DNA from 2 places in the Paenibacillus sp. FSL P2-0089 genome. Region 2 is predicted to be linked to the other one. Evidence: a T-box and tRNA genes for the amino acid it is inferred to sense, from the RefSeq annotation. Region 2 holds a T-box; the other holds one or more tRNA genes.
The links. A T-box is a leader RNA that pairs with one kind of tRNA and senses whether it is charged. The one in region 2 lies ahead of lysS (lysine--tRNA ligase), so its partner is inferred to be a tRNA-Lys.
Positions count from the first base shown of each region.

Region 1 (15,684 bases), 3.6 Mb from region 2:
CAGGAAGGACAGCTGGAACAGTACCAGACAAGAGAGCAAGGCATGCAGGTTCGAGAACCCTTCGTACCATAGACTATTGATTACTGTTTTCTTCGTATAGTTGTTATACCACAAGACCACATGGTAAGCTCCGGCAGCCGCCCATAAGAGCCATAGTACCACCCAGCTTGTCCCTTTACCGGAACGCCAGCCTTCGCGGGAGGGAACCAGCCACTTTTTCAAGGAGCTGTAGTAGATCGCAATCGCCGCACCTAGCAGGAAATACGAGAAATACGTAATGGCTAGACTCCCCTTGGACAGCTGCCAATACCCATGGTTCACCATATATTTGTTAAGCAGCACGAAGCCCCACTGTAACGCAAGCCCGATTACAGGTGCCCAGGCCGCGAGATGCCGGACTTTCTGCAGACACCAGAGTATCAAAGGGAACAGCAGATAGAACTGGATAATGATGATGATATAGTAGAGATGTGTATACGCCGTACCCGTCCATAGATACTTGAAGAACTTCCCGCCCATCTCCTGAAGAGGCATCCCCCAGGTATGACCGGACGTCATTTTCAGTCCAAAATACAGCACCGTAAACACAAGATAAGGCACAATAATATAGATCAGTCTGCGGCTGTAGAATTTGGCCAGTACCTTCCCGCCCAGCGGACGGTCAATATAATTGTAGAACAGGACGAACCCGCTTAAGAATATAAAGGAAGGCACCGCAAACTGGCTGAACTTGTTAATAAACAGAAACGGAGGGAACATGGAAGTGCCCAGTGTCTCAGCCAACGTGCGTGAAGTGGCATGGATGGCGATTACCGCAAAAATAGCGATTGCCCGAAAAATATCTAGCTGTGGAATTCTTTCCTTTTGAGCCATTATGATTCCTCCTGTTTACGCAGCTCGCGGAGCGGATTCCCCCCGACGAACGAACCGGCAGCAACATCTTTGTGAACCACCGACCCCGCCGCAACCGTAGCCCCATCCCCAATCGTAACCCCAGGGAGAATAGTCGTGTTAGCCCCAATCATTACATTCTCGCCGATCATAACTTCACCCAGCCGATACTCCTTGATGAGGTACTCATGGGCCAGGATTGTAGTGTTATAGCCGATAACCGTGTTCTCCCCAATAGAGATCTTCTCCGGAAAAAAAACATCCACCATCGCCATAAGTCCAAACGCAGTATGCTTGCCTATCTTCATCCCGAGCACCCGGCGGTAAATCCAGTTTTTGAGCGGCAGAATCGGGCAATAACGGGCAATCTGGATAAAAATAAAGTTGCGCACACCCTTCCACGGGCTGACCGTGCGGTAAATATGCCAGAGCGAATTATGCCCCTCCACGGGATAACGGGTTATCTTTCTCACGGCTGCATAGTCTCCTGCTCCACAATTGAGTACAAGTCCTTCATCTCCTGGATGATGTAATCCGGTTCATAGGTGCGCAGTACAGCCTCACCCTTAAGCGACCAGGCTACCCCTGCTACAAGCACACCTGCTGCCTTGGCAGACTGAATATCGACAGCACTATCCCCCACCATCAGTGTCTTGGCTGGATCAACACCCAGATTGGCCACTGCCGTGAGCACCGGCTCCGGATGCGGCTTCGGATGAGTCACATCATTCACCGTAACAATCGTCTCCATATATTTCAACAGATCGAACATTTCCAGTGACTTCAATGTGTTAGGCCGGATCTTCGTGGTCACAATCCCAAGCTTGATTCCCCGGCGCTGCAGCTCCTCCATCGTCTCATTCACATCGGGAAAAGCTTGGACCAGCTCATCATGATGCGCATTGTTGTACGAACGGTAGGACCGTTCCAGCACGCCTATATCCTTCAGCTCCAGGCCGGAGAATGCGCCTAGCTGCTGCTGAAGTGTAGTTCCCATCAAGGGAATGATCTGTTCCCGGGTCAGCGCCGGCAGGTTATTCTCCTTCAGCGCATGCATGAACGAATTGATGATCAGCTCATTCGTATTCACAATCGTTCCGTCCAGATCAAATAACACGCATTCTATCATTGATTGTATTACTCCTTTGTTTCCTTATCTTTAGAGGGATCTTCCACCGGCTGAACTGGCTGAGAAGGCTTCTGAGGCGTATTCACAGCACTCTCTGGAACTACCGCATCCGCTGCTGCCGGTTTGGTGCTAATGATCGGGTCCAGGTAATGAGCCTTCGGCTGTCCGCTTACCCGCCGTACAATAATCAGTGCAATGGCGGCCACAATAATGAGCAGCGCGAGCAGCTGAGAGATACGGATATTCCCGTAAGCCGGGTCAAGATAGCCTTGCTCGAAACCCATCCACTTCATTGGACTCCACAGCCCGTTAATGAAGGCTGCCACACCGCTGCTGCCGTCAAAGGCAAGACTGTCCGTACGCAGAGCTTCAATGAAGAAGCGGCCGATGGAGTACCAGATGAAGTAGGACATGAAGATTTCTCCGGCACGGACGAACTTCTGGCGGCGCAGCACCATGAGGAGCAGAATGCCCAGCAGACTCCAGAGTGATTCGTACAGGAAGGTCGGATGGTGAAAAGCATCCCCTATGTACATTTGATTAACGATAAAGTCCGGCAAATGCAGCTTATCCCGCAGGAACGATTCCTCTACCACACCGCCATAGGCTTCCTGGTTGATGAAATTACCCCACCGTCCGATCATCTGGCCTGCAAGCAGTCCGGGAGCACAGATATCCACGATGCGCCAGAACGGATAGCCTTTATAGCGGAAATAAATAATCCCGCAGATAATCGCGCCGATCAGGGCGCCATAAATCGCAATACCGCCATTCCAGACCTTGAAGATATCGAGCAGGTTATCCTTATAGTCTTCCCACTTGAAGGCTACGAAGTATAGCCGCGCCCCAATAATAGCCGATGGCAAGCCCAACAGCAACATATCCATGAAGAACTCCTGAGGAATGTTGAAGCGTTTGCCTTCTTGAATACATAGGAAAAGCCCGGTAAGCGCACCAAGACCCAGAATCAGGCCATACCAGTGAACCGGCAGTGATCCAATCGAGAAGACAATCGGGTCAATCGCTAGTGAATAAAACATGCTCTCACACTCCTAATCGAGATCATCCATATCTTCTGAGATGGTGGCGGTAAGTTTATTCGTAAATTGCAGCGCGGCATTAAAGCCCATTTGCTTGAGCCGGTAATTCATCGCAGCCACCTCGATAATGACAGCGAGGTTACGTCCCGGACGGACAGGGATGGTAACCAGCGGCACATCGGTATCAATAATCCGTGTCGTCTCCTCATCCAGTCCCAGTCGGTCATACTGCTTGTCCTGCTGCCAGGCTTCCAGTCTGACCACCAGAGTAATCCGCTTGTGATTACGGATAGCGCCTGCTCCAAAGAGCGTCATAACATTAATAATCCCGACACCGCGGATCTCCAGCAAGTGACGGATTAATTCCGGTGCGGTACCATGAAGCTGATTATCCGAGGTCTGGCGGATTTCTACCGCATCATCGGCAATCAGGCGATGACCGCGTTTAACGAGTTCCAGAGCGGTTTCACTTTTACCAATGCCGCTGGTGCCTGTAATCAGCATCCCTACCCCATACACATCACAGAGAACACCGTGAATTGTTGCAGTCGGTGCCAGTCTGCCCTCAAGGAAGCTGGTCAGTCTGCTTGAGAAAATCGTGGTCGCCATGGAGCTGCGGAGCACAGGAAGTCCCTTCTCGTTACTGATGTCTACAAGCTCCTGAGGTACATCCAACGCACGAGTAATGACGATACACGGGGTATTGTCGTTACAGATACCGCGTACCCGGCTTTTCCGTTCTTCCTCTGAGAGCATAGAGAAGAAAGCCAGCTCTGTTTTGCCTAGTAGCTGCACACGTTCTTCCGGATAATATTCGAAATAACCGGCCATTTCCAGCCCGGGACGGTTCAAATCATCCACTGTGATCGGTCTTTTCAGACCTTCATGTCCGGATACTACCTCTAATTGAAAATGCTGCACCAATTCCGATACTTTTACCTTCTTAGCCATATATGTGTCCGTCCTTTCGTCACCCGCGGCTTATGCCGCTTCCCCGCATACCGGTTACATCTTTATCCATTCCAGCTACAGGTAATTCTCCTGCTATCTTAATGGATTATGCCAGTGAATGCAATCTTAACCCCAGCGGTTATCGTTCCATTCCACCATGATCATTACAAGAAAAAGCCGCCTAACCAGGCGGCTTTCTTCATTATAAACTATGTTCACCCTGCAGAGATCTTATCCCAGCAGAACGTTAAGTTCGGATTCTTTGTCGAAGATGTGGACTTTGTTCATGTCGATGGCCAATCTAGGCTTACTGCCTTCACGGGTAGTGGAACGTCCATCTACACGTGCAATTACAGTGTTATTGCCAAGACCGCTCAAGTAGAGGAGCATTTCATGACCAAGGTTTTCCGTAACATCAACCATCGAAGTGAAGATTGTGTTAGGAGAAGCTTCCAGGAACACTGGCTCTTCATGAATGTCTTCTGGACGAACGCCCATGATTACATCTTTACCGATGAAGCCTTTGTTACGCAGGATTGTAGCTTTGCCGCCTGGAACTTCAACATCAAGGTTCTCTGCACGGAAACGGACAGCGCCGTTCACTTCGGAAAGAGTACCGTTGATAAAGTTCATGGTAGGGGAACCGATAAATCCGGCTACGAACAGGTTCGTAGGCTCATTGTACAGTTCTTCAGGGGAAGCCGCCTGCTGGATGATACCATCGTACATAACTACGATACGGTCACCCATCGTCATTGCTTCTGTCTGGTCATGCGTTACATAAATACAAGTAGTTTCAAGGCGTTTCACCAGCTTAGTGATTTCAGCACGCATTTGACCACGAAGTTTAGCATCCAAGTTGGAAAGAGGCTCATCCATCAAGAAGACTTGTGGATCACGGACGATTGCGCGGCCGAGAGCGACACGTTGACGTTGACCACCGGACAGTGCCTTAGGTTTGCGTTCCAGCAAGTGCTCGATATCCAGGATTTTCGCTGCTTCGCGCACTTTCTTGTCGATTTCTTCTTTCTTCACTTTGCGCAATTTCAGACCGAAAGCCATGTTCTGATATACACTCATGTGCGGGTACAAGGCGTAGGATTGGAATACCATCGCGATATCACGGTCTTTAGGAGCAACGTCATTCACTACACGGTCACCAATGTACATTTTACCTTCAGAGATTTCTTCCAGACCAGCGATCATACGCAGGGTTGTGGATTTACCGCAACCGGAAGGACCAACCAGTACGAGGAATTCCTTATCTTTAATATCAAGATTGATATCGATTACTGTTGCTTTATCGGAACCCGGGTATTTTTTGAAAATATGCTCTAAACGTACGCCTGCCATTGTATTTCCCCCTCGAGTCTAGTATTGGATTAGAAAATCAAACGCTTTCTTGTACACTTATCTTACCCCAGAGCCGGCCTCATGGCTATTTGCAAGGTTCACAAAAAACCTATTTTCTTTTCGTCACTTTATACAATAACATGGCAAGCTTCACAATAGCGGCATCCCCAAAGCTGCGGACATCGGCCCCCGTCTCCTGTTTAATCTTGTCCAGCCTGTAGAGCAGCGTGTTGCGGTGAATGTACAGCTTCTTGGCGGTTTCACTGACATTGCAGTCCATTTCAAAAAAACTCTCCAGCGTCAGCAGCATTTCCTTATCCGCCAGTACCGCCGTGTAATCACCGATCTGGCCCAGCAGCTGTCTCCGCCGGTCATCCGGAATACTGTTAACCAGCCGCTCCATGTGCAGCTCCCACGGCAGATGAATATAATCACCTACCTGGAAGATACGGCCAAGAATAATGGTCTCCCGCAGCAAGGCGACTGCTCCTGTCAGACCTTTAACCGGGATAATGGCTGGAGAGACGGCCAGATGGAAGACGCCAACCCACTCGCTGGCAATCAGTTCATGCAGCCCCATAGAAGTCTGTGACAGCAAATCCTCAGCACTCTCTTCCTCATCCTCTTTATCATCTCCGCCTGTGAGGAGTTCCTTACGGGCTAAAATTAACCATTCCTTATCCTGCAGGGGAACCAGCAATACATCATTCTCGAAATAACTGCGCAGCAGCTTCATTAAGGAGCGATACGTCATCTGCGGATTATGAACATTCTCGCTTACCAGCATGAACGGAATCATATCTCCGAACAGCCGGCCCTTCAGCGAGATTTCATCCGGGATCTCCGCATCGTCCTTCTCCTGCTCCAGTTGGGCATTCAGCCAGCCGCTAAGCTGCCGCGCCTCCATCTCCCCTTCTTCCTTGAACCCGGTTGCCTTCAGCGCTACCGCAAAATTGCGTCCGGCATAATTCACCAGCTCCAGCTCCAGCGACGACAGCCCCTCTGTCTCCACCCACACTGCTGTAACACGGCCATCATTCTCATATAGGGGAATCCAGAGATAACCCTCATGAATGACCGGCAGTTCCTGATCCTTATCCGTACTTATGCCAAAAAGTGAAGCGGAATGCTGTCTCCCCAGCTGCTTGATTCCGGTCCTCTTTCCGGTGAGTTGCTCCAATTTTTGACGCAAACCCTCACTATCCATCATCACCATTCTCCACCACTTTTGCTTTTTTCGCTTATTTTATCATATTTTGCTGTAAAATGCGGAATTTGCGCTTACGAGCATACTTGTATCATGAATCAAAATACAAAAAAGGCCACCACCCTAAAGTGATGACCGTTTGACTTAAGATGAGCCATGAAGGACTCGAACCTTCGACACCCTGATTAAAAGTCAGGTGCTCTACCAACTGAGCTAATGGCTCCTAAAAAGGGATGGAGGCTGATGGATTCGAACCACCGAACACGTACGTGAGCAGATTTACAGTCTGATGCGTTTGGCCACTTCGCTAAGCCTCCATGATGGTGGCGCGGGAGGGAATCGAACCCCCGACACAAGGATTTTCAGTCCTTTGCTCTACCGACTGAGCTACCGAGCCATAAACAAACCTAAAAACAAAAAAAATGGCGGAACCGACGGGATTCGAACCCGCGATCTCCTGCGTGACAGGCAGGCATGTTAGGCCAACTACACCACGGTTCCACAATTTGCTCTTAAAAATGGTGCCGGCGAGAGGACTTGAACCCCCAACCTACTGATTACAAGTCAGTTGCTCTACCAGTTGAGCTACACCGGCACGGTGTAAGGCAATACAATTCGAACATAAAAATGGTGGAGGCTGAGGGGTTCGAACCCCCGACCCTCTGCTTGTAAGGCAGATGCTCTCCCAGCTGAGCTAAGCCTCCGGGTATGTATGGTAGCGGCAGAGGGGATCGAACCCCCGACCTCACGGGTATGAACCGTACGCTCTAGCCAGCTGAGCTACGCCGCCACACTACAAGTATTGGATTTATAATGGCGGAGAGAGAGGGATTCGAACCCTCGCACCGCTTACGCAGTCTAACCCCTTAGCAGAGGGTCCCCTTATAGCCACTTGGGTATCTCTCCAAATTAATGGTAGCCATGTAAATCCGCACAGGAAATTGATTCCTGAAAACTGAATCCGAAACGAATCTGCGTGTTAGAAATTTTGGATAAGCCCTCGACCGATTAGTATTGGTCAGCTCCATGCATTGCTGCACTTCCACCTCCAACCTATCTACCTCGTCGTCTTCAAGGGGTCTTACATACTGGGAAATCTCATCTTGAGGGGGCTTCACGCTTAGATGCTTTCAGCGCTTATCCCGTCCGTACGTAGCTACTCAGCCATGCTCCTGGCGGAACAACTGATGCACCAGCGGTACGTCCATCCCGGTCCTCTCGTACTAAGGACAGCTCCTCTCAAATTTCCTGCGCCCACGACAGATAGGGACCGAACTGTCTCACGACGTTCTGAACCCAGCTCGCGTACCGCTTTAATGGGCGAACAGCCCAACCCTTGGGACCTACTTCAGCCCCAGGATGCGATGAGCCGACATCGAGGTGCCAAACCTCCCCGTCGATGTGGACTCTTGGGGGAGATAAGCCTGTTATCCCCAGGGTAGCTTTTATCCGTTGAGCGATGGCCCTTCCATGCGGTACCACCGGATCACTAAGTCCGACTTTCGTCCCTGCTCGACTTGTAGGTCTCGCAGTCAAGCTCCCTTATGCCTTTGCACTCTGCGAATGATTTCCAACCATTCTGAGGGAACCTTTGAACGCCTCCGTTACTCTTTAGGAGGCGACCGCCCCAGTCAAACTGCCCGCCTGACACGGTCCCCGTACCCGATGAGGGCACTAGGTTAGAACCTAGATACGATCAGGGTGGTATCCCAACGGCGCCTCCGCAGAAGCTTGCGCTCCTGCCTCCACGGCTCCCACCTATCCTGTACAGATCGTACCCAAATTCAATATCAAGCTGCAGTAAAGCTCCATGGGGTCTTTCCGTCTTGTCGCGGGTAACCTGCATCTTCACAGGTATTAAAATTTCACCGGATCTCTCGTTGAGACAGCGCCCAAGTCGTTACGCCATTCGTGCGGGTCAGAATTTACCTGACAAGGAATTTCGCTACCTTAGGACCGTTATAGTTACGGCCGCCGTTTACTGGGGCTTCGGTTCACAGCTTCGGGTTTAACCCCTAACCGCTCCCCTTAACCTTCCAGCACCGGGCAGGCGTCAGCCCGTATACTTCGCCTTGCGGCTTCGCACAGACCTGTGTTTTTGCTAAACAGTCGCTTGGGCCTTTTCACTGCGGCCCCCTCGGGCTATTCACCCTACCGAGGCACCCCTTCTCCCGAAGTTACGGGGTCATTTTGCCGAGTTCCTTAACGAGAGTTCTTCCGCGCGCCTTAGAATTCTCTTCTCGCCTACCTGTGTCGGTTTGCGGTACGGGCACCTTCTCCTGACTAGAGGCTTTTCTTGGCAGTGTGAGATCATGACCTTCGCTACTATAATTTTCGCTCCCCATCACAGCCCAGCCTTACGATGTGCGGATTTGCCTGCACACCAGCCTCACTGCTTAGACGGACATCCATCAGTCCGCGTCACTACCCTCCTGCGTCACCCCATCGCTCATAGCGGATTACGGTGGTACAGTAATTTCAAACTGTTGTCCTTCGACTACGCCTGTCGGCCTCGCCTTAGGTCCCGACTTACCCTGAGCGGACGAGCCTTCCTCAGGAAACCTTGGGCTTTCGGCGGATCAGATTCTCACTGATCTTTTCGTTACTCATACCGGCATTCTCACTTGTATGCTGTCCAGCGCTCCTTACGGTACACCTTCAACCTACATACAACGCTCCCCTACCCCAGATGCAAAGCATCTAGCCATAGCTTCGGTGGTGTGTTTAGCCCCGTTACATTTTCGGCGCAGAGTCACTCGACCAGTGAGCTATTACGCACTCTTTCAATGGTGGCTGCTTCTAAGCCAACATCCTGGTTGTCTGTGCAACTCCACATCCTTTCCCACTTAACACACACTTGGGGACCTTAGCTGATGGTCTGGGCTGTTTCCCTTTTGACAATGGATCTTAGCACTCACTGTCTGACTCCCGGCAAGAAGTAAATGGCATTCGGAGTTTGACTGAGCTTGGTAACCCTTGCGGGCCCCGCACCCAATCAGTGCTCTACCTCCACCACTCCATTCACCGAGGCTAGCCCTAAAGCTATTTCGGGGAGAACCAGCTATCTCCGAGTTCGATTGGAATTTCTCCGCTACCCCCACCTCATCCCCGCATTTTTCAACATGCGTGGGTTCGGGCCTCCAGTGCGTGTTACCGCACCTTCACCCTGGACAGGGGTAGATCACACGGTTTCGGGTCTACGTCCACATACTTAGTCGCCCTATTCAGACTCGCTTTCGCTGCGGCTCCGGCTTCTCACCTTAACCTTGCATGTTAAACGTAACTCGCCGGTTCATTCTACAAAAGGCACGCCATCACCCATAAAGAGGGCTCTGACTTTTTGTAAGCACACGGTTTCAGGTTCTATTTCACTCCCCTTCCGGGGTGCTTTTCACCTTTCCCTCACGGTACTGTTTCACTATCGGTCGCCAGGTAGTATTTAGCCTTAGCAGATGGTCCTGCTGGATTCATACGGGGTTTCACGTGCCCCGCACTACTCGGGATCCGTCTCGGAGAGAACACAGTTTAGGCTACAGGGCTTTTACCTCTATCGCGGGCCTTTCCAGACCTCTTCGCCTACTCTATTCCTTTGTAACTCCATGTGAGACGTCCCACAACCCCAAGAGGCAAGCCCCTTGGTTTAGGCTGTTCCGCGTTCGCTCGCCGCTACTGACGGAATCACTATTGTTTTCTCTTCCTCAGGGTACTTAGATGTTTCAGTTCCCCTGGTCTGCCTCTGCGTATCCTATGTATTCAGATACGAGTAACTGCGAATTACCACAGCTGGGTTTCCCCATTCGGACACCCCCGGATCAAAGCTTGCTTACAGCTCCCCGAGGCAGTTTCGTTGTTCGCCACGTCCTTCGTCGGCTCCTGGCGCCTAGGCATCCTCCGTGTGCTCTTAGTAGCTTAACCTCGATTTTTCCGTCAGGAAAATATCGGACAATGAATTTCTTCAACGTCTGTATTTCCATCAAGATCATCGTAGCATCGCCATTAATTCAAAACTTGTTTACACAAGTTCAGCTTAAAGGAATGTTCTAAAACGCAAATTCATTTCGGTATCCAGTTTTCAAGGATCAAGTTGCTGTTATTATGAAACAATCACGACTGTGATGTTCGGAATAACAGACGATGTGCATATACTGTTGTAAAGAAGTTTTGGTGGAGCCAAGCGGGATCGAACCGCTGACCTCCTGCTTGCAAGGCAGGCGCTCTCCCAGCTGAGCTATGGCCCCATATAATCACCCCAAAAAGTGAGGTGTAGCTTCGAGGTTAATTCCGATTACTTTTCGGGGACCCCGGTACTTGCTATTCAATTCTAGATTGTTATATGGTGGGCCTTGGTGGACTCGAACCACCGACCTCACCCTTATCAGAGGTGCGCTCTAACCAACTGAGCTAAAAGCCCATATAACAAAACTTGCAGTAGTGAAGCAATCAATGAATTGATTGTTCGCTTGGCGGCGTCCTACTCTCCCAGGACCCTTCGGTCCAAGTACCATCGGCGCTGGAGGGCTTAACGGTCGTGTTCGGGATGGGTACGTGTGGAACCCCTCCGCTATCGCCACCAAACGCATACGAAAGAGACTTGCTCTTTCAAAACTGAACACGAGTGAGTGTCCGAACCCGAAGGTTCTATTGTGGAAGCGAAGCTTCCGATTTGAATGTCTTCGTTGCAGAAGACGATTCTCCATAGAAAGGAGGTGATCCAGCCGCACCTTCCGATACGGCTACCTTGTTACGACTTCACCCCAATCATCTACCCCACCTTCGGCGGCTGGCTCCCTTGCGGGTTACCCCACCGACTTCGGGTGTTGTAAACTCTCGTGGTGTGACGGGCGGTGTGTACAAGACCCGGGAACGTATTCACCGCGGCATGCTGATCCGCGATTACTAGCAATTCCGACTTCATGCAGGCGAGTTGCAGCCTGCAATCCGAACTGAGACCGGCTTTGCTGGGATTGGCTCCACCTCGCGGCTTCGCTTCCCGTTGTACCGGCCATTGTAGTACGTGTGTAGCCCAGGTCATAAGGGGCATGATGATTTGACGTCATCCCCACCTTCCTCCGGTTTGTCACCGGCAGTCACTCTAGAGTGCCCAGCTTCACCTGCTGGCAACTAAAGTCAAGGGTTGCGCTCGTTGCGGGACTTAACCCAACATCTCACGACACGAGCTGACGACAACCATGCACCACCTGTCTCAACTTTCCCCGAAGGGCACCTGATGCATCTCTGCTTCGTTAGTTGGATGTCAAGACCTGGTAAGGTTCTTCGCGTTGCTTCGAATTAAACCACATACTCCACTGCTTGTGCGGGTCCCCGTCAATTCCTTTGAGTTTCAGTCTTGCGACCGTACTCCCCAGGCGGAGTGCTTACTGTGTTAACTTCGGCACCAAGGGTATCGAAACCCCTAACACCTAGCACTCATCGTTTACGGCGTGGACTACCAGGGTATCTAATCCTGTTTGCTCCCCACGCTTTCGCGCCTCAGCGTCAGTTACAGCCCAGAAAGTCGCCTTCGCCACTGGTGTTCCTCCACATATCTACGCATTTCACCGCTACACGTGGAATTCCACTTTCCTCTTCTGTACTCAAGTCACCCAGTTTCCAGTGCGACCTCAGGTTGAGCCCAAGGTTTAAACACCAGACTTAAATAACCGCCTGCGCGCGCTTTACGCCCAATAATTCCGGACAACGCTTGCCCCCTACGTATTACCGCGGCTGCTGGCACGTAGTTAGCCGGGGCTTTCTTCTCAGGTACCGTCACTCCGGTAGCAGTTACTCTACCGGACGTTCTTCCCTGGCAACAGAGCTTTACGATCCGAAAACCTTCATCACTCACGCGGCATTGCTCCGTCAGGCTTGCGCCCATTGCGGAAGATTCCCTACTGCTGCCTCCCGTAGGAGTCTGGGCCGTGTCTCAGTCCCAGTGTGGCCGTTCACCCTCTCAGGTCGGCTACGCATCGTCGCCTTGGTGGGCCGTTACCCCACCAACTAGCTAATGCGCCGCAGGCCCATCCCCAAGCAGCAGATTGCTCCGCCTTTCATTCTTCTCTCAGGAGAAAAAAGAAATTATCCGGTATTAGCTACCGTTTCCGGTAGTTATCCCAGGCTTGAGGGCAGGTTGCCTACGTGTTACTCACCCGTCCGCCGCTAAGTCTGAAAGGAAGCAAGCTTCCTCTCAAACTCCGCTCGACTTGCATGTATTAGGCATGCCGCCAGCGTTCGTCCTGAGCCAGGATCAAACTCTCCAAATTGGTATTTAGAAAGAGCGATTGCTCATTTTGAAACATCTGACGAGAATTTACATTCTCATTTTTGGATCTCACCGAAGTGATTTCCCACTCACTCGTTGTTCAGTTTTCAAAGATCAATGTCTCATCTTTTGTCGTTGATGTTTGTCTCAGCAGCGACCTTTATAATATATCACAGCACCCTTGTTTCAGTCAAGCGTTTTTTTAATTTCTTTTTTCGCTTTAGCTTCCAGCAAGTGATCCGAAGATCTCCTGTCCAAAGGGCCGAGACTTAATGTATCATGAATCAGGAGCCTTCGTCAACCTCTAAAACAAAGTTAATTTTAATCCCAATAACAGCGCCACTCCCGGTAGCCCAAGAATGGTTACAGCACCTATGGTTGTAGGGTTAAGCGGAATGTGCAGATCGCTTACAACTCCTGAGAAATTAACGATATAAATCCCGAGCGCCGCCAATATAAGATGGGTTCCAAATACACTCAACCAAGCCCAGCCCAGTCTTTTCCTGAATACAATCAGGACCAGCAGCGCTGCAGATATAATCAGAACACCCATCGCAACAGTTCTTAGCATTGTTCTCCTCCTCGCTGACTCAGTCTGTTCATACTTGCAGCTGGCTCCGGTTAAGCCCCAGCCGCTTGGCATCCTTAAGGTGTATCTGATATTTGCGCTCAGCCGCCTCCAGGATATAGATTGCATAGTCAATCTGATCCTGGCCCAGCGCCTCATCAAACATCAGGTAAGCCCGCTCCCATTCAGACTGCGCTTTACGTACCTCTTGGTATACTGTCCCCCATTCCTCTTCCGTCTGCACTGCCTTTTCCTTATCCGTATTCCCGCTCAGCCACTTGGTACTCCACCAACCCATTGCAATCCCTCCTAAGATATATGAATAACTGCAGATGCAACCGGTGATTCACACCCGTTAATCTCATACATATCGGAATAGGGACAAACTTAGAACCGGGAGAGGGAGCTTAGCAGAACTTTTAGCAGAATATGAGCGCTTCTTCCGAAAATCAAAAAAGGAGCCCGAGGGCTCCCTACACTTATAATACAACAGCACAACACTCAGAACAGCTCACGACGGCCTTCCAGCGCCTTCGACAGGGTTACCTCGTCCGCATACTCAAGATCGCCGCCTACAGGCAAGCCATGGGCTATCCTGGTGATCTTGATCTCAAAGGGACGGACAAGACGCGAGATATACATGGCAGTGGCTTCCCCTTCAATGTTGGGGTTGGTAGCCATAATCAGCTCCTTCACCCGCTCATCGCTGAGTCTGGTCAGCAGCTCCTTCAGCCTTATATCATCCGGCCCTATGCCTTCCATCGGCGAAATTGCACCCTGGAGCACATGATAATAGCCGTCAAATTCCTTGGTTCGTTCGATAGCCACCAGATCCTTCGAGTCCTGAACCACACAGATTACCGAAGCATCGCGGGTTTTGTCCTGGCAGATCCGGCACGGGTCGGTATCCGTTATGTTGCAGCAGACCGAGCAATAATGAAGATTACGCTTGACGCTGACCAGGGCTTTGGCGAAATCAATCACCTCGTCCTCCTTCATGTTCAACACATGAAAGGCCAGCCGGGCAGCTGTCTTCGGGCCAATCCCGGGCAAACGTGTAAAAGCTTCTATTAGCTTGGCTAGCGGTTCTGGATAATACAAAGTATCGGTTCTCCTTTGGCAGGGAGTGGAGTAAGCCTAGAACAAGCCAGGAATCTTCATTCCGCCTGTGAATTTACCCATATCGTTGTTCGCCAACTCTTCTGCCTGGGTAAGAGCATCATTAACAGCAGTGATCACCAGATCCTGCAGCATTTCGATATCCTCCGGATCTACAACCTCCGGTTTGATCTGAATGGACAGCAATTTCTTGTGTCCGTTCACCTGAACGGTAACCACGCCGCCGCCGGAAGAACCTTCAATCGTCTTACTGCCCAGCTCTTCCTGGGCTTTGAGCATCTGCTCCTGCATTTTTTTAACCTGCTTCATCATTTGGTTCATATTATTCATAGATCATCTCTCCTTTGGGATGCGCAACTTCGCGCTGATAGCTGAATCCTTATTCTTTTATGACAACAAGGTCTTCTCCAAAGAGCTGGATCGCCTCATCAATCCATGGTTCGGACTTGCCTTCGCCGCTCTCGTGCTCATGCTCCAGACGCAGCTCCTCTGTTCCGGCCGAAGCCGCAGATTTCGTCGCAGCTTCATTCCAGTCACGCATCATCATAGTTACCAGCCGGAATGGCTTACCCAGCTTGGCATTCATTACGTTCTCGATGACCTGCCGGTTCGCAGGCTTCTCGGTAGTATCCCGGTGAATGGTATTCTTAAAAGCAACCAGCACGGCATCTTCCATCACCGCCACCGGCTCACCGTCCACAAACCACGCATGTACCGTGACCTTCTCTTCCTTCACACCCTGAAGAACAAGACTCCACTGCTTATAGACCGCGGTAAAATCAGGACTGTCCTTACCCGCAATAAACTTATCCAGCTGCGGGGGAAGCTTAGAGGCCGAGGATACGCGCGGAGCGCTTGGCGGGGCAGTACGCTGCGCTGCCTGCTCACGCCCGCCGCCGGCAACTCCGCCGGCTTGAATAGCCTGCTCCAGCTTCTTCTCCAGCGCGGCAATCTGCGCTCTGAGCTGATCCAGCTCAACGGACTGTACCTGCGGAGAACCATTTGCAGCTGCAGGTGCGGCTGCATTCACTGCCGGATCGCCTACAGAGGGAGCAGCAGCATCCTGCGGACCGCTGCACAGCTTCATCAGCGCTACCTCGAATATGGTCTGCGGATGTGTAGCATACTTCATCTCTCCCAGATAACGGCTCAGCGTCTCCACAATCA
Region 1 is NZ_CP152006.1:7,487,228-7,502,911, reverse strand. It holds gene NST69_RS32175 (acyltransferase family protein) at 1-873, opposite strand, end outside; gene NST69_RS32170 (acyltransferase) at 873-1,364, opposite strand; gene ppaX (pyrophosphatase PpaX) at 1,361-2,020, opposite strand; gene lgt (prolipoprotein diacylglyceryl transferase) at 2,029-3,060, opposite strand; gene hprK (HPr(Ser) kinase/phosphatase) at 3,073-4,011, opposite strand; gene ugpC (sn-glycerol-3-phosphate ABC transporter ATP-binding protein UgpC) at 4,243-5,364, opposite strand; gene NST69_RS32145 (helix-turn-helix domain-containing protein) at 5,474-6,556, opposite strand; tRNA gene NST69_RS32140 (tRNA-Lys) at 6,722-6,794, opposite strand; tRNA gene NST69_RS32135 (tRNA-Tyr) at 6,806-6,888, opposite strand; tRNA gene NST69_RS32130 (tRNA-Phe) at 6,893-6,968, opposite strand; tRNA gene NST69_RS32125 (tRNA-Asp) at 6,995-7,072, opposite strand; tRNA gene NST69_RS32120 (tRNA-Thr) at 7,091-7,166, opposite strand; tRNA gene NST69_RS32115 (tRNA-Val) at 7,200-7,275, opposite strand; tRNA gene NST69_RS32110 (tRNA-Met) at 7,285-7,361, opposite strand; tRNA gene NST69_RS32105 (tRNA-Ser) at 7,386-7,477, opposite strand; rRNA gene NST69_RS32100 (23S ribosomal RNA) at 7,560-10,486, opposite strand; tRNA gene NST69_RS32095 (tRNA-Ala) at 10,734-10,809, opposite strand; tRNA gene NST69_RS32090 (tRNA-Ile) at 10,906-10,982, opposite strand; rRNA gene rrf (5S ribosomal RNA) at 11,030-11,146, opposite strand; rRNA gene NST69_RS32080 (16S ribosomal RNA) at 11,271-12,831, opposite strand; gene NST69_RS32075 (pro-sigmaK processing inhibitor BofA family protein) at 13,135-13,401, opposite strand; gene NST69_RS32070 (DUF2508 family protein) at 13,430-13,696, opposite strand; gene recR (recombination mediator RecR) at 13,900-14,499, opposite strand; gene NST69_RS32060 (YbaB/EbfC family nucleoid-associated protein) at 14,536-14,847, opposite strand; gene dnaX (DNA polymerase III subunit gamma/tau) at 14,897-15,684, opposite strand, start outside.
Region 1: it has a tRNA-Lys gene. The T-box ahead of lysS (lysine--tRNA ligase) is inferred to sense a tRNA for this amino acid. The anticodon was not compared.

Region 2 (15,684 bases):
ATTCCATGCTTCAGAGCTCGCGTGATCAGATGGAGAGCATCCGCAGCGATAAAGAGGATATGGAGCTGTCCCGCAAGCTGTGGGTAGGCCGGGCAACCAAGCGTGTGGTGCAGATCGTTGATATTCTGAAGCGGATGGAACGCCGGATGATCATTCACAATGAGAACGGCCATGCCTTCCCGCTGGTTAAGCTGAATTACAGGAATATTAACGTTCCACGGACGACCGATGACATCGAACCGCTGGTCAGCGAGTACTTCAACCGCTGCATCAGCAGCCTGCTGGAGCGGTTCCCGAAGATGGAGCAGGTTCCGGCTTCAGCTGTCAGAGAGCTGATTAACGATGGACGCATGGTGTATGCTGCACTGCAGAACCGCTTCCCGGTGTTGCAGGTGTATAAGCCGGTGACGGAGAATTACTTCCTGTATGCCGCTCCCGAGGACTATCATTATTCCGATTGGGAGGTCATCAACCGCGGCGCGCTGGATGAGGCGGTGGGCAGCGGCGGACAGCGTCAGTCTGTTCAATTGCTAGTGGCGATGATGATTATGACTCACAAGCGCGTTAACCGGGAAAACAAAGGCTGGACGGTCTTCCTGTACGATAACCCGTTCGGTGAGATGGTCTCGAATAACGTGCTCGATCCGGTCTTCGAGATCTCGAAGGCGCTGAAGTTCCAGTGGCTGATCGTCACGCCGCCGGAGCTGGTCAAGAATGATGTCAGCATCCGCTTCGGCGTGTACTGGCAGCTGTATTTTGGCGGAGATAAAGGGGATGCCCTGGATTCGACCCTGATCAAAGGCGGGCGCAAGCTGATCCCTGCTTCATTATTCTAGTTAATCTAACCAATCCAATAGACAGGTGGTAGTGTGATTATGATGAACTTAAAATCGGCAACGAAATTAGCTAACGGTGTAGAAATGCCATGGTTCGGGCTGGGTGTCTTCAAGGTACAAGAGGGCCAGGAGGTTATTGATTCGGTCAAAGCAGCCATCAAGGCCGGTTATAGAAGTATTGATACGGCATCCGTCTATGGAAATGAAGAAGGGGTCGGACAGGCTATCCGTGAATCGGGAGTTGCGCGTGAGGAGCTGTTCATCACCACCAAGGTATGGAATACAGAGCAGGGCTATGATTCTACGCTGGCTGCATTTGACCAGAGCTTAAGCAAGCTGGGACTGGATTATGCCGATCTGTATCTGGTACACTGGCCGATCCGGGCCAAATACAAAGACACCTGGCGCGCACTTGAGAAGCTGTATGCGGACGGTAAAGTCCGTGCCATCGGAGTATCCAACTTCCAGATCGATCATCTGGAGGATCTGCTGGCCGACGCCACCGTGAAGCCGATGGTCAACCAGGTGGAGCTGCATCCGCTGCTTAACCAGCAGGAGCTCCGCGAATATTGCAAGGCACAGGGCATTCAGATTGAAGCCTGGGCCCCGCTGGCCCAAGGGCATCTGCTAGACAATGAGGTACTGGCTGATATTGCAGCCCGACACAACAAAACACTGCCGCAGATCATCCTGCGCTGGGATCTGCAGAACGGAATCGTGACGATTCCGAAGTCGGTCAAGGAGGAGCGGATTATTGCGAATGCCGATATTTTTGACTTCGAGCTGTCTGAAGAGGAGATCAGCCGGATCAACGGCCTGAACCGCGATCAGCGCTTCGGCTCTCACCCGGACCGGTTCAACAACGAGTAAAGGGCCCGGCGGTCTCTTTCGAATATTTGCTAGATTCGGACATACACATAAGAGAGATGGAACTATAAGTCCATCCTATGCGTAACCGATATAGTAATAGAAGAGAATTGAGAAGCCGGAGGGGTAACTATGAATCGTAAAAGTATACAAGCAGCACTTACCGCCATCCTGATGATTGTGCTTCTGCTGCCGCTGGCACCCGGGCGGGCGGAGGCTGCTGTTCCGAAACATTCAGAATCATTCTATGTGAATGACTTTGCAGGCGTAATTGATGAGAAGACAGAGAATTACATGGTCAACTATGGGGTGAAGCTCTATCAGGAGACCGGGGCACAGGTAGTGCTGGTCACCGTGGATTCGACGAACGGTGTCTCTATGGAGAAATATGCGACCTCGCTGTTCAATTCATGGGGAGTCGGCTCAGCAGACAAGAATAATGGACTGCTGCTGCTGCTCTCCATTAAGGACGATGATTACTGGGCGGTTCCCGGCAAGGGACTGGAGACAGAGCTGAACAGTGGTGTGATCTCGAAGATTCTCTCGGCATCGCTGGAGCCGGACTTCGCTGCCAAGAAGTATAGCGCCGGTGCTTATAAAACCTATGGCTCCTTCATTCAGAAGCTCGGCGGAAGCTACTCGGAAACGCTAGGCACCCGAAGCTATGTGTCGGACAATGCCGGAATCTTCCCGCAAGTTACCAAGGATTATCTGAACCAGTCGAGTAACCGTTACGCGGCTACCACCGGGAGCGGAATCTATGTGGTAACTGTTAAGAATACTGGCGGCAAGAGCCTGCAGGATTACACCTATGCGAAGTTCGCCGGGGTTGCTGCCGGTCCCAGAGATGTGATGCTGGTGCTGGATATCGGCGGGGATAACTATCATGTGCTACAGGGCAAGTCGATCGACAGAGTGCTGACGAATGAGCGGATCAGCGGGATTCTGAATACAGTGCTGGAGCCTAAATTCGCGGCAAAAGATTACGCTGGCGGTGCAACCGGGACGGCGAATGCCTTCTACAGCTTCTTCCTGGCCCGTGCAGATGCTGCTTCGGGACAAGCCGCAGGCAACTCCACATCTACAGCAGCCTCCACCGTCAGCAAAGCACCTGTGAAGGCAAAAGAACCTGTGGAGCTGGTGCCTGTCTCCAGATCGAAGGGGATGATGATTCTCGGGATTTTCCTGGTTGTTGTCGCGCTAATCAGTCTCGCGGCTGCCGCGCGCAACCGTTATGTTGCCCGTTACGGGATACGGCTGAATCCGCATAACCCTCGCAATATCCGGCGATATGGCGTCTGGACCGGCCAGCCCGGCTATGGCTACAGCCAGAGAAGAAGATACCGGCGGCCGCACCATCACTCCTCCTCGGGGAGCGGCTCATCCAGCTCCAGCAGCTTCTGGGGCAGTAACTCCGGGGGCGGCGGTTCTTCGAGCGGAGGGGGATCGGGGCGGTATTCCTCCTCTCATAGAGAATCGAACAGTGGAGGAGGGGGTTCTTCCAGCGGTGGCGGCTCTGGCCGGCACTCCTCTGGCTCTTCCGGTGGTGGAGGAAATTCCGGCGGTGGCGGCAGCGCAAGCAGCGGTGGCGGCGTGGGCAGACACCGGTGAGCCGGACACACTAACCCGTTAAGGGTTAGGTATTGTTCATCCACATTCTGAAGTGTAACACGCATAGAATGGACAAGAAGGGGAAGCCGTGCAGGGATGCGCGGCTTCTTTTCACAGCTATTATGTGGTTAAGTAAGCAGCGTAACACGAGTTGAGAGGAATTATGGTACGAGTTAAGAGGAATGCAGATTGTACACGTACTTACGGAGGGCATGCAGCAAATAGATGTATTCCGTGCAGCTAAATGACGGTGTAAATCTGGATTTGTAAGCTTAAATGTATTATGTACAACTATAATTGGTCGAAAGCCCTCTTTTACCGAATAAGGGTGAATTTAAATGTACAAAGTGCAATTAAGTCAATCCCGGCGCAATAATGGACCGTTTTAATTGTCAAAGTACACTTAGGGGATAGGCACAGTGCAACTGGAAAGGAAGGATTGATTTTATGAGTACAACTATAAGGGTCCGCCGGATGAAGTCCGAAGACATTACATGGATACATGAAGGGCTGGCCCCGCATGATGTCAGCAAACCGTTAACGTATATTGAACAGTGTTGGAAGGAAAACGAAGGGGAGAAGCGGCTTACGCTATTAGCCTTCCATGAGAATCTGTTTGCAGGCTGGGGACATATCGTGTATACCTCACACTATCCTTATTTTGCAGAGAATCATATTCCTGAGATCCAGAATCTTGATGTGATTCCTACCTTACGGAAATGCGGCATTGGCAGTGTGTTGATTGACGCTCTCGAAGCAGAAGCATTCGCCAGATTTGACACAATTGGCATTGGTTTCGGATTATATGACAGCTACGGTACGGCCCAAAGGCTGTACACCAAACGCGGCTACATTCCGGATGGCCGGGGACTCATGTATGACAACAAGCCTGTGGTTCCTGGAAGTCAGGTGCGGGTGGATGATGAGCTTACTCTATACTTGACCAAATCAAGGTAGAGCACGAATTACCATTACTATAGCGGCAGTCAGGGATATTAATGTCCGGGCTGCCGCTATTAGGTTTCTTTAAATTTCAGCATCATAGCGTGCCAAAAATTCAGAAACTATTTCAGGATTTGTCATAAGCGCCACTGATTCATTCTCTAATTCCTCAGCCAGCTCATCGTCGGTCATGGATACAAAGAAGGTAATGTCCTCTTTGGTTTGATTATATTTTGTGAATACATCGTCCTTGGTTTCATTAACAGCCTTGGCAATGATTTTGACCATTTCATCTTTATATTGGTATACATTATCCTCTGCATATAAAAAACGGCTGATATGATTGAAATGCGAATGCTCACCATATTGAAATTCGGAAATTGCCCATTTGTAATAAAGCTCTGTTTCAGCATCATCACATAAACCTTCACTTGTCATATCGGCAATATGTCTGGCAAGTGATTGCTCAGTATTGACAGCAAGGAACAGAGTGACAAAGTCGCTATCGGTCCCGACTGCGCAGACATATACCTTCTCATGTGCTACTTCGGCCAATATAGCTTCAAGGTCAGCCACCAAGCCCTCGCGAATCCGTTGTTCAAATTCAGTAAGAAAAGCGTTCATTAAAACCCTCCTTATATTACGATTAAGTATAACTTCACTTATAGAATAGTGGCGTTGCGTATAGGAATGCAAGCACCTGTCCTTATTTCCGGTTTGCGTCCGTAAGCGCATTCTCCCGGATCGTATTCAACTCCTCCACACTGAACAATCCGGCCCGGTACAGATTAACGAACTCGTCCGACACACTCTGGTCAAAAATAATCATATCATCAGTGTTCACCGTGACTGTGACGCCATAATCATAGAGCTTGCGGATGGGATGTGACGCATAATTGGCCACCCGGGAAAGCAGAACATTGCTGGTAGGGCAGATGTTAAGCTGAATATGATGGTCGGCAAGCCACTTCATCGTCTCTGGTGATTGTGCGGCTGCGATGCCATGCTGAACCTGATCGAGCTCCAGTTCCTCCACAGCTTGTTTTACCAGATCAGATGTACCAAACTCCCCAACATGCGCTTTGAGAATTAGCCCTTGTTGCTTCGCCATGCGGAACACCTGCTTAAATCCGGGAACGGCAAACTCATCGCCAAAGATATCGAGGGATTTAAAGTAGTTATGCTCCAGATATTGTTCGAGCATCTCAATGGTTTCTTGAATCGGCGTATGGGTGAGAAAAGCAAGCTCCGGGACAAAATGAATCTCTGGCGCAAACCGCTGGTGAATGCCCTGGATGGTCTGAATCAGTGTTGCTATAGAGCCGTCAAACCACTCTTCTTCACCCATCGTCACACTCATATGCAGCAATTGAACACCGTCTGACTTCGCTTGAACAAAGGACGCCTCAATACGCTTCTCATAACCGATTCGCCCAGTTAGTAAAGGCTTGATATAGCGGGCATTCCACAGGTTCATCTCCCCAAGATCCTTATATGTTGGACATTCCGGTATAGCCGTACCGCACCAGGCACTTATATATCGTTTGTTGCCTCCCCGGGTGATATGGTTGTGCAGATCGCCTTTAGGTATTTGCCGGATGCTGTCCAGATTGTTCTGCTCCAAGGCTGTGATGAATTGCTGTTTCATGCCGCTGTCCTCCTATGTTTTAATTGGGCCGGCCTGCGCTTATATGAACTAGTTTACAGTTTCTGGACAGAGTTAAACAAACTGAAACTTTTAAATCAGAGATTTCGTCTATCATGGAAGTTGTGAGTTTATAGACTTAACCATTATCGGTATGTTAGGGAGGATTTCAGAAGTGAGCTCTTTACCACAACGTTCTACTGTACGTAAGAAGAAGAAACCGGCGCCGAAGCGCAAGAAAAGAGGTTTCTTCCGCACACTCTTCAGGGTGTTCATGGTCTGTTTCATTCTGGTTATAGCAGCCGGAGGCTGGCTCTATTTTGCACCGTCGGCCCAGAATACGCGCTTCCTGATCGCAGATACGCTGATTACGACTCAACACCGGCACTGGGCCAAATATATTATCGGCGAAGAGGAATTGAAGCACCGCGTCAGCGATTATACCAAGCGCTTCGAGGAGATGGGCGACGAGGTAGACACCCATGAGATCAAGCCTGAGCCTCTAAAGGAAGCTGAGCATACACCGCTGGTCCAGGTTGAAGAGGTTTCGGGCAGCGGCTACAGCGGCTATGTCATGATTGTGAACGACCCCAAGAAGGTGCGCCTGGGTGTGCCTAGCAAAATCGGCTCCGGGGAAAAGGTATCCAGCATGGTGGCGCGGACCGGGGCTATCGCCGGGGTGAACGGCGGCGGCTTCGCCGATCCGAACTGGAAGGGCAATGGCTTCAAGCCGATCGGGCTGGTGATCTCGCAAGGGAAGCTGTTCTACAATGGACTGGGCGGCAAGAAATCCACACAGATTGTCGGCATCGATAAGGAAGGCAAAATGGTCGCCGGTAACTACACTCTGGATCAGCTCAGCAAGATGGGGGTGCAGGAGGCGGTTTCTTTTCAGCCACGGATTATTGTGAACGGTAAAGGCCAGATTAAGAATGCCGCCGAAGGCTGGGGCATCGCGCCAAGAACAGCTATGGGCCAAAGGGCAGACGGTGCGCTCATCTTCGTAGTGATTGACGGGCGGCAGCCGGGCTACAGCATCGGGGCGAACCTGTATGATGTGCAGCAGATTATGCTGAAGCATGGGGCGGTCATCGCGGCCAATCTGGACGGGGGATCTTCGACGGTGCTGGTGAAGGACAATGAGATTGTCAACAAGCCCTCTTCGCAGTATGGGGAGCGTTACTTGCCGACGGCATTCCTGGTATTCGATGACCCCGAGAACGCGAAGATCAAGAATATCTGGGAAGGGCTGGACCCGGCCAAGATCGACGCAGGCAAGAAGCGCACCCAGTAACATACGCTAGGTTCCCTGCTTCATAATCAATAGTAGATCAGACGCGGCAGGTGTGCTAGGATAACAAGTAAATTCTTATTTTGCTGAACCTGCCAGGTGAAGTCCATGATCGGAGGGGGAAAGGTTTGACTTTGCAGCAGCTCCGCTACGCAATTGAGATTGCGAACAGCGGCTCTATGAATGAAGCGGCCAAACGGCTATTTGTGTCGCAGCCCAGCCTCTCGAATGCTATCAAGGAGCTGGAGAACGAGCTTGGCATCACGATTTTCGAACGGAATAACCGTGGGATCAGCATCTCGGCGGAAGGCATGGAATTCCTGGGCTATGCCCGGCAGATTATTGAGCAGACTGAATTCATGGAGAACCGCTATACCGGCAAGAAGCGCAGCCCGATCTATTTCTCGGTATCTACACAGCATTATGCGTTTGTTACGGATGCTTTTGTGAAGCTGATGAAGGAGAGCAAGGTGCAGGAATACAATTTTAGCCTGAGAGAGAAGCAGACCTATGAGATCATCGAGGATGTGCGTACCCTGCGCAGCGACATCGGGATTCTGTATATCAACGAGAGCAACTACAAGATCATGAACAAGCTGTTCAGTGACGGGAACCTGAAGTTCACCCCGCTGTTCAATACGAATCCGCATGTATATGTGCGGGAAGGGCATGTTTTGGCTGCAAAAGAGAGAATTACGGCCGAGGACATTCATCCATATCCTTACATTACTTTTGAGCAGGGTGATAACAACTCGCTGCATTTCTCGGAGGAGATGCTTAGCTTCACGCAGATTGAGAAGAATATTAAGGTGACTGACCGGGCCACACTGACTCATTTGCTGCTCGGAAGTGATTCGTATACCGTGGGGACCGGGATTATGGCCTCTGAGCTGGATGATGCGGGGCTGATTACGATCCCTTTTGACAGCAAGGAAGTGTTCTCTGTCGGCTGGATTGCCCACAAGGACCGCAAACCGAGTGAGATTATGTCTACATATATTGATATTCTGAATGATCTGGTGTCGGGTAATGTTTTCGAGCTTGAATCTTTCTTACTATAAGAGCAGGAGGGACGTATGAGCAGTCCAGTGATCGGATCGACAAGAAATGCACCGCCCTTCCGTTACGACATTGTCGGGAGCTTCCTGCGTACAGAGGAGATCAAGAATGCACGCAGCCTGCATGCGGAAGGTGAACTAACCGCGGGACAGTTGGCGGAGATTGAGAATATAGAGATTGGAAAGCTGCTGCAGCAGGAGAAGGCGCTTGGGCTGAAGGCTGTGACCGATGGCGAATTCCGCCGCTCCTGGTGGCATCTGGACTTCTTCCTGGGGATTGAGGGTACTGGAAAGATCACTCTTGGCGGTACTCCCGGCGCTTCCAAGGAGCAGACGAACCGGGCGGAGAGCTTCAGAATTACCGGTAAAATCGCCTTCGGGGACCATCCCATGGTCGCGGAATTCCGTACCTTGCAGCAGATGGCCGGAGAGACGCTGGCCAAAATGACGATTCCTTCACCCTCTTTGTTCCATTTCGTGCAGGAGTATAACGGAAACGAGATTTATTCCGATACCGAAACGCTGTACGGAGATATCATTCAGGTGTACCGGACGGCGATTCAGGCCTTCTATGATGCCGGTTGCCGTTATCTGCAGCTGGATGATACCACCTGGGGGACGCTGTGCAGCGGCAGACATCGTGCTCATCTGCGCAGCAGGGGCGTTGACCCGGATCAGTTGGCAAAAGATTACGTCCGGCTGATTAATGAGAGCATTGCCAGCCGCCCGGCGGACATGACCATTGCCCTGCATGTATGCCGGGGCAATCTCCGCTCCACCTGGTTCGCCGCCGGCGGGTACGGGCCGGTCGCCGAGGAGCTTTTCTCGAATACGAACGTGGACGCGTTCTTCCTCGAATACGACAATGAACGCTCCGGCGACTTCGAGCCGCTGCGCTTCATCCGGGACCAATTCGTTGTACTGGGACTGGTGACAACCAAGCATGGCGGCCTGGAGAGCAAGGAGCAGCTCATCGCGCGGATCGAAGAAGCTGCACAGTACGTAGACATCAACAAACTGTGTCTTAGCACACAATGCGGCTTCGCCTCTTCGGAGGAAGGCAATATTTTGACGGAAGAAGAGCAGTGGGATAAGCTGCGGCTGGTGATTGAGACGGCGAATGAGGTTTGGGTGTAAGTGAGTGGGGAGGATTGCCGGGGGCGATCCTCCTTTTTGCGGGGATCGCCAGGCTACGGGCGGAGGATAGATGGATTTTCTCCACTTGCTGATGATATGTATGGCTGTGCCGGGGCAGCAGTTGGATAAACGACACTTAATTTCTCCCATATTCCGCCATAGTGGTATATCCCGATCCAGTAGTTGCTGTTTTTCCACTTGTTTACCTGAAACTATTAGAAACGAGGGAAATAAGATACGTTATTCCATTTGTTTGCTGCGGATGGCTTGTGTTCTGTGTGATTGCAGTTGTAGATCAATAGAACGTTATAAGGCGTGCATCTAATCACAAGTAGCCCTCCGAAGAGCACTGATCGTTTGGCCATATGAGCCGAGGCATTCGATTCTAATAGTCGCATAGACCTGAATCGTGATTTTTTACTGTTACTGTTACATACTGTTGAGAGCGTTTTCTATTTTTACTCCAAACTCTGTTTCGTTTAGCTTGGGTGTTCGAGTTTTTGAATCGACGAGAGGGTAATACAGAATTAAATATTTTCCAGATTGGTAGACAATTGGTGCGTGGGAACTAAGAAGCTGAATACTTTCTTCAAAATGCTTTAATCCACTTTCTTGTTTCTCCTCCGATCCGAGAGTGTAAACTTTTATAATTTCCTCATTACTCAGTTTATAGCTAACAGGTTTAATACCCTCAAGAATGTAGTCGTCAGGTGATTCAATTTGTGTAATGTTTTTTTCAAGGGACATTATGGCTTCATTCACGTTAGAATATTTTTGTTGAGAAGAACAAGCAATAAGAAATAAAAAGCTAATGAAGGTGAAGAATAGATTTTTTTTCATGAATAATCCTCCTTTTTTGTTCAGGACACCGATAAGAAGAGACTTGACCCACCTAATGCAGAAGTTATTAACAAAACTGAGCTTGCTATGTATTCCTTATGATTTTATCAAAAATAGCGAAGAAAAGTATGGCATGGGCTTAGGGTGATGAATTTTCTGGAGTTCTGTCTTTGGTTCGAGATGCTCAAGCGAAATCCCTGACAGCTATTAAAGGTTATTTTAAACTTAGTAATTGACACATTCTCCCTCCCGCAGTATTATTGCACATAATAACTTACAGCAACAAGCGATGAAGAGAAGAGTAAGCAGGCGGCAGCGTTTACAGAGAGCTCCAGAGTGGTGAAAGGGAGCAGCGAAGCGCCTGATCTGAAAAAAGTCTCCGAGCTGCATAGGGAATTGGGCACAAGTGTCCAAGGATGGTATGCCGGGTTCTCCCGTTACAGAGATAGGGTATAAGCGTCATGGCCGTACCCGAAGAGGCGGATCAGGCAACTTGTCCGTGAACAGAGGTGGTACCACGAAGCTTATCCAAGCTCTCGTCCTCAAGATATTGATCTTGAGGGCGGGAGCTTTTTTGCGTTCACAGGCGGGCGGCTCCGAGCGCAGTCAAGCAGGCTCCAAGTAAGATTCATACTATCAGTAGAGGTGATTCATTGTGCATTGGGCAGAAAAAATTGCAAACCGGTTAATCGCGGAGCATCCGCAGCGGCAGACGTATGTATGTGCATCTGGGATCAGTCCGTCCGGGTCCGTTCATATCGGGAATTTCCGCGAGGTGGTAACGACTGCATTTGTGGCGAAGGCGCTGCGGCGGGCGGGGAAGGAGGTGCGGTTTATTTTCTCGTGGGATGACTTCGACCGGTTTCGTAAAGTTCCGGCCCATATCGATCCCGGCTTCGCTCAGTATATTGGGCTGCCATATTCGAAGGTGCCTTGTCCGTATGGCTGTCATGCTTCGTATGCGGCACATTTCGAGTCGGAATTCGAGCAGGCGCTCCAGGTATTTGAGATTGAGCCGGAGTTCATTTATCAGAGCCGGGAATACCAGTCAGGCCGTTATTATCCGCAAATTCTGCACGCCCTGCGCCGCCGGGGAGAGATTTACGATATCCTGATGTCGTTCAAGACAGGTGGGAGTTCAGCGGATGAGCGGGCGGCATTCTATCCCATCCATCTCTATTGCGGGCAATGCGGCAAAGACTCGACCACCATTCTGGACTACGACGACACGGCGGAGACCGTGGCTTACCACTGCGGCTGTGGTCATTGCGATACTGTACATATTCCGCAGGCGGACAATATCAAGCTGCACTGGAAAATCGACTGGCCGATGCGCTGGCAGCAGGAGCAGGTCGTATTCGAGCCGGGAGGCCGGGATCATTCGTCAGAGACAGGAAGCTATAATGTGGCTGCGGTAATCGCAGAGCAGATCTACGGGTATTCGCCGCCCATGTATGAGCCATATGAATTCATCAGTATTAAAGGCAGTTTCGCCAAAATGTCCAGCTCCTCCGGGCACAATTACACTCCAGATGATCTGCTAGAGGTCTATGCCCCTGAGAACATCCTGTTCCTGTTCGCCAAATACCAGCCGAATGCCGCCTTTCATATCGGGCTGGATGAGGATGTGCTGCGCAACTATGCGGAGTTCGAGCGGTATGCTGCGGGAGCACGGGCAGGCAGGCTAACGGGCGATCTTGCAGGTGCGCTGGAGCTGTCTCTGCGAAGCGACTCCCCGGTGAGTGCTGGAAGCAACGTTAGCTTCGGCCAGGTAGCCAGTCTGCTTCCCTTAATCAACTTCGACAGGGGAAGGCTCCGGGAGATGTTCAACAGAAATAATGTGGAGATTGATGAACTCCGGCTTCAGAGGGTGGCGGACCGTGCGGAATACTGGATTAGGAACTGGATGCCGCACAAGCTGGTGACGATCCAAGCTTCGCCCAACTATGCATATTATCACTCCCTTACTGGAGAACTGAGATGGCTGCGGAGCTTGTGCAGTCTGCTGCGGAGCAGGGAGCTGGACGAGACGCAGCGGATGACCGAAATCTACGCCATTTGCCATCATGAAGACAAAAAGACGATGCGCATCCAACAAAAAAGACTGTTCACCATCATCTATCAGCTGGTGCTTGGTGCAGAGGAGGGGCCTCGTCTGCCTTGGCTGATTCAGGCAGCCGGAACGGAGCGGATGCTGAATTTGCTCGAATTGTGAAGGAGTGTGGACTGCCCTTTACGGGATAGATCGAACAGAGGTATAATATACAAGACTGTTTTTAATCAAATGTTGGAAAGCGAGCGGTAACGATATGGGTCGTAAATGGAATAATATTAAGGAAAAGAAAGCATCCAAGGATGCGAATACAAGTAAGGTCTACGCCAAGTTCGGGGTAGAAATCTATGTTGCAGCGAAGAAGGGCGAGCCTGATCCGGAATCCAACCGGGCGCTGAAGGTCGTTCTGGAGCGTGCCAAGACCTACAATGTACCGAAGGCGATTATTGACCGTGCCCTGGAGAAAGCCAAGGGTAGCGGCGATGAGACTTACGTTGAGCTGCGCTATGAAGGCTTCGGTCCAAGCGGCTCGATGATTGTAGTCGATGCGCTGACGAATAACGTCAACCGCACGGCTCCGCTGGTCCGTTCCACGTTCAGCAAGAACGGCGGCAACATGGGCGTCAGCGGATCGGTTACGTATATGTTCGATCCGACAGCGGTAATCGGGGTAGAAGGCAAATCAGCGGATGAGGTGATGGAGCTGCTGATTGAAGCAGATCTGGATGTCCGCGATGTGCTGGAAGAGGACGAGGCGGTCATCGTGTATGCTGAGCCGGATCAGTTCCATGCGGTTCAGGAAGCCTTCCGCAGCGCGGGAATCACGGAATTCACCGTAGCGGAGCTGACACTGCTCCCGCAGAACTACGTAGCTATTCCTGAAGATGCACAGGCACAGTTCGAGAAGCTGATCGATGCGCTCGAAGAATTGGACGATGTGCAGCAGGTCTACCACAACGTGGATTCTGAAGAATAGAATAGCGGTAACTTGAATAAGCGGGCAAGCCGATTTCCAGGCTTGTCCGCTTATTCTTTCGGGAGTGAGAATGGAGAGGAAGAATTGGAATGGAAGTCTTTCGATTAGTCAGTGTGGTTCATGTTTTTCTGATTAAGGACGGACAAGTCCTGCTGCTGAGACGGAAGAATACGGGACATCATGACGGGGAGTATGGATTGCCTGCCGGGAAGCTGGATGGCGGCGAGCCGCTGCATACCGCCGCCATCCGCGAGGTCCGGGAAGAATGCGGTGCGGTTATAGCTCCCGCCAATCTTACCCTGATCGGAACGATGCACCTGCGGACCTCCGGGGATGAGCGGGTGGATTTCTTTTTCAGGGCGGAGCAGTGGACCGGAGAGATCCACAACATGGAGCCGGACAAATGCGATGAGGTAAGCTGGTTCCCGGTGGATGCGCTGCCGGAGAATATCATCCCGTTCGTACAGGAGGCCTGGAATACATTCAGGAACGGCGTCTGGTATGCCGCTCACGGATGGAATTAGATTAGAGTAGCGGGGGGGATGGCGCAGTAATGGAAGACTGGACGCTCAGTATGGTTCTTATATTGGTGGTATGCGGATTTCTGGCCGGATTAATTGATTCTGTAGTGGGCGGCGGCGGACTGATCGCGATTCCGGCGTTGCTGGCGGTAGGGATTCCGCTTCCGCTGCTGCTGGGCAGCAGTAAATTGGCCGGTTCGATGTGCTCGCTGACCAGCACCGCCTCGTTCGTGCGTTCCGGCAAAATCAATTTCAAGCTGGTGCGGACGCTGATCCCGCTGTCGATCATTGGAGCGATGGCCGGAACGCTGACTGTCCGTCAGGTGCCTTCCGAGTTCCTGAAGCCGCTGGTGATCGTGATGCTGGTGGTCATTACAATCTACACCTTGTTCAAAAAAGCCTGGGGAGACGTCTCCACCTTCTCTGCCAGCAACGGTAAATTACGTCTGGCGGGAAGCATGGCAGCGCTCATAATCGGCTTCTATGACGGGTTCTTCGGCCCGGGAACGGGGTCGTTTCTGATTTTCGCTTTTCTGATGATGGGGTTTGAATTTGTCACCGCCGCAGGCAACGCCAAAATCCTGAATTTCGCCAGCAACATCACAAGCCTGCTTACATTCATTGCCCTGGGCTCTGTCAGTTACACCCACGGGCTGATTCTGGGGATTCCGATGGTGATTGGAGCCATTGTCGGCTCCCGGATGGCGATCCGCAAAGGGGCAGCGTATATTCGGCCGTTATTCATTACAGTCACTGTCATATTGATCGGCAAGCAAATATGGGATACGATGCATTAAGCACAACTAATGGAGTGGATGAGATGGAGATCAAGCTTATACATAAGGAAGAAGTCTGGAAGCTTAGGCATGAAGTCATGTGGCCCGAGCGGGAGCCGGATTATATTAAGCTGGCAGATGACGATCAAGGCAAGCATTACGGGCTGTATGTGGGGGATCGTCTGGTTTCTGTGTTATCCCTGTTCGTCAACGGCACAGATGCGCAGTTCCGCAAATTCGCTACCCTGGAGCTGGAGCAGGGCCAGAGCTATGGCAGCAAGCTGCTGAAGACGGTTCTTGCGGAAGCGGAGCTGGCGGGGGTGCGGCGGATTTTCTGTAATGCCAGAACGTACAAGGCAGGCTTTTACAAGAAATTCGGCATGCAGAGAACGGATGAAGTGTTCAGCAAAGGCGGCAAGGATTACGTGGTCATGGAGAAGTTCTTCGGACCTGCAACGGATGCGAATGGGGGAGCTTAAGGGATGACCAAGAAGCTATATTATGATTCAGCTTATATTCAAGAATGGAGTACCGTGATCACTTCCGCGATAGAGCGTGAAGACGGGAGCTATGTGACGCTTGCGGAGACGGCCTTCTACCCGCACGGCGGCGGACAGCCATGCGATACGGGAACCATCGGCGGAATTAATGTACTGGATGTGGTGCTGGAGGATCAGGAGGTACTGCATAAAGTAGCGCAGCTTCCCGGGCAGACTGAAGTAGACTGCGCCATCGACTGGAGCCGGAGATTCGACCATATGCAGCAGCACAGCGGCCAGCATCTGCTATCGGCGGTATTCCGCGAGCTGTATCAGGCACTGACACTGAGCTTCCACCTGGGCAGCGATTATGCCACGATTGATCTTGATCTGGGGGAACTATCTGCGGCGCAGCTGGCGGAGGCTGAACAGGAGGTGAACCGTCAGATCTATCTGAACCGCGCAATTACCAGCTACTTCGTGACCGCAGAGGAAATGGCCAAGCTGCCGCTGGTGAAGCTTCCTAAGGTAACGGAGGACATCCGGATTGTCGAGATTGAAGGTGTAGAGCATAACGCCTGCGGCGGCACCCATGTGTCTTCGACAGGGGAGATTGGGATGATCAAGCTGCTGCGGTCCGAGAAGCAGAAGG
Region 2 is NZ_CP152006.1:3,345,355-3,361,038, forward strand. It holds gene NST69_RS13840 (hypothetical protein) at 1-836, shown strand, start outside; gene NST69_RS13845 (aldo/keto reductase) at 873-1,706, shown strand; gene NST69_RS13850 (TPM domain-containing protein) at 1,836-3,314, shown strand; gene NST69_RS13855 (GNAT family N-acetyltransferase) at 3,762-4,271, shown strand; gene NST69_RS13860 (DUF4303 domain-containing protein) at 4,341-4,880, opposite strand; gene NST69_RS13865 (hypothetical protein) at 4,963-5,904, opposite strand; gene NST69_RS13870 (phosphodiester glycosidase family protein) at 6,056-7,195, shown strand; gene NST69_RS13875 (LysR family transcriptional regulator) at 7,321-8,253, shown strand; gene NST69_RS13880 (5-methyltetrahydropteroyltriglutamate--homocysteine S-methyltransferase) at 8,269-9,387, shown strand; gene NST69_RS13885 (hypothetical protein) at 9,817-10,227, opposite strand; T-box leader at 10,508-10,774, shown strand; gene lysS (lysine--tRNA ligase) at 10,883-12,442, shown strand; gene NST69_RS13895 (YebC/PmpR family DNA-binding transcriptional regulator) at 12,537-13,256, shown strand; gene NST69_RS13900 (NUDIX domain-containing protein) at 13,346-13,780, shown strand; gene NST69_RS13905 (TSUP family transporter) at 13,810-14,574, shown strand; gene NST69_RS13910 (GNAT family N-acetyltransferase) at 14,598-15,032, shown strand; gene NST69_RS13915 (alanyl-tRNA editing protein) at 15,036-15,684, shown strand, end outside.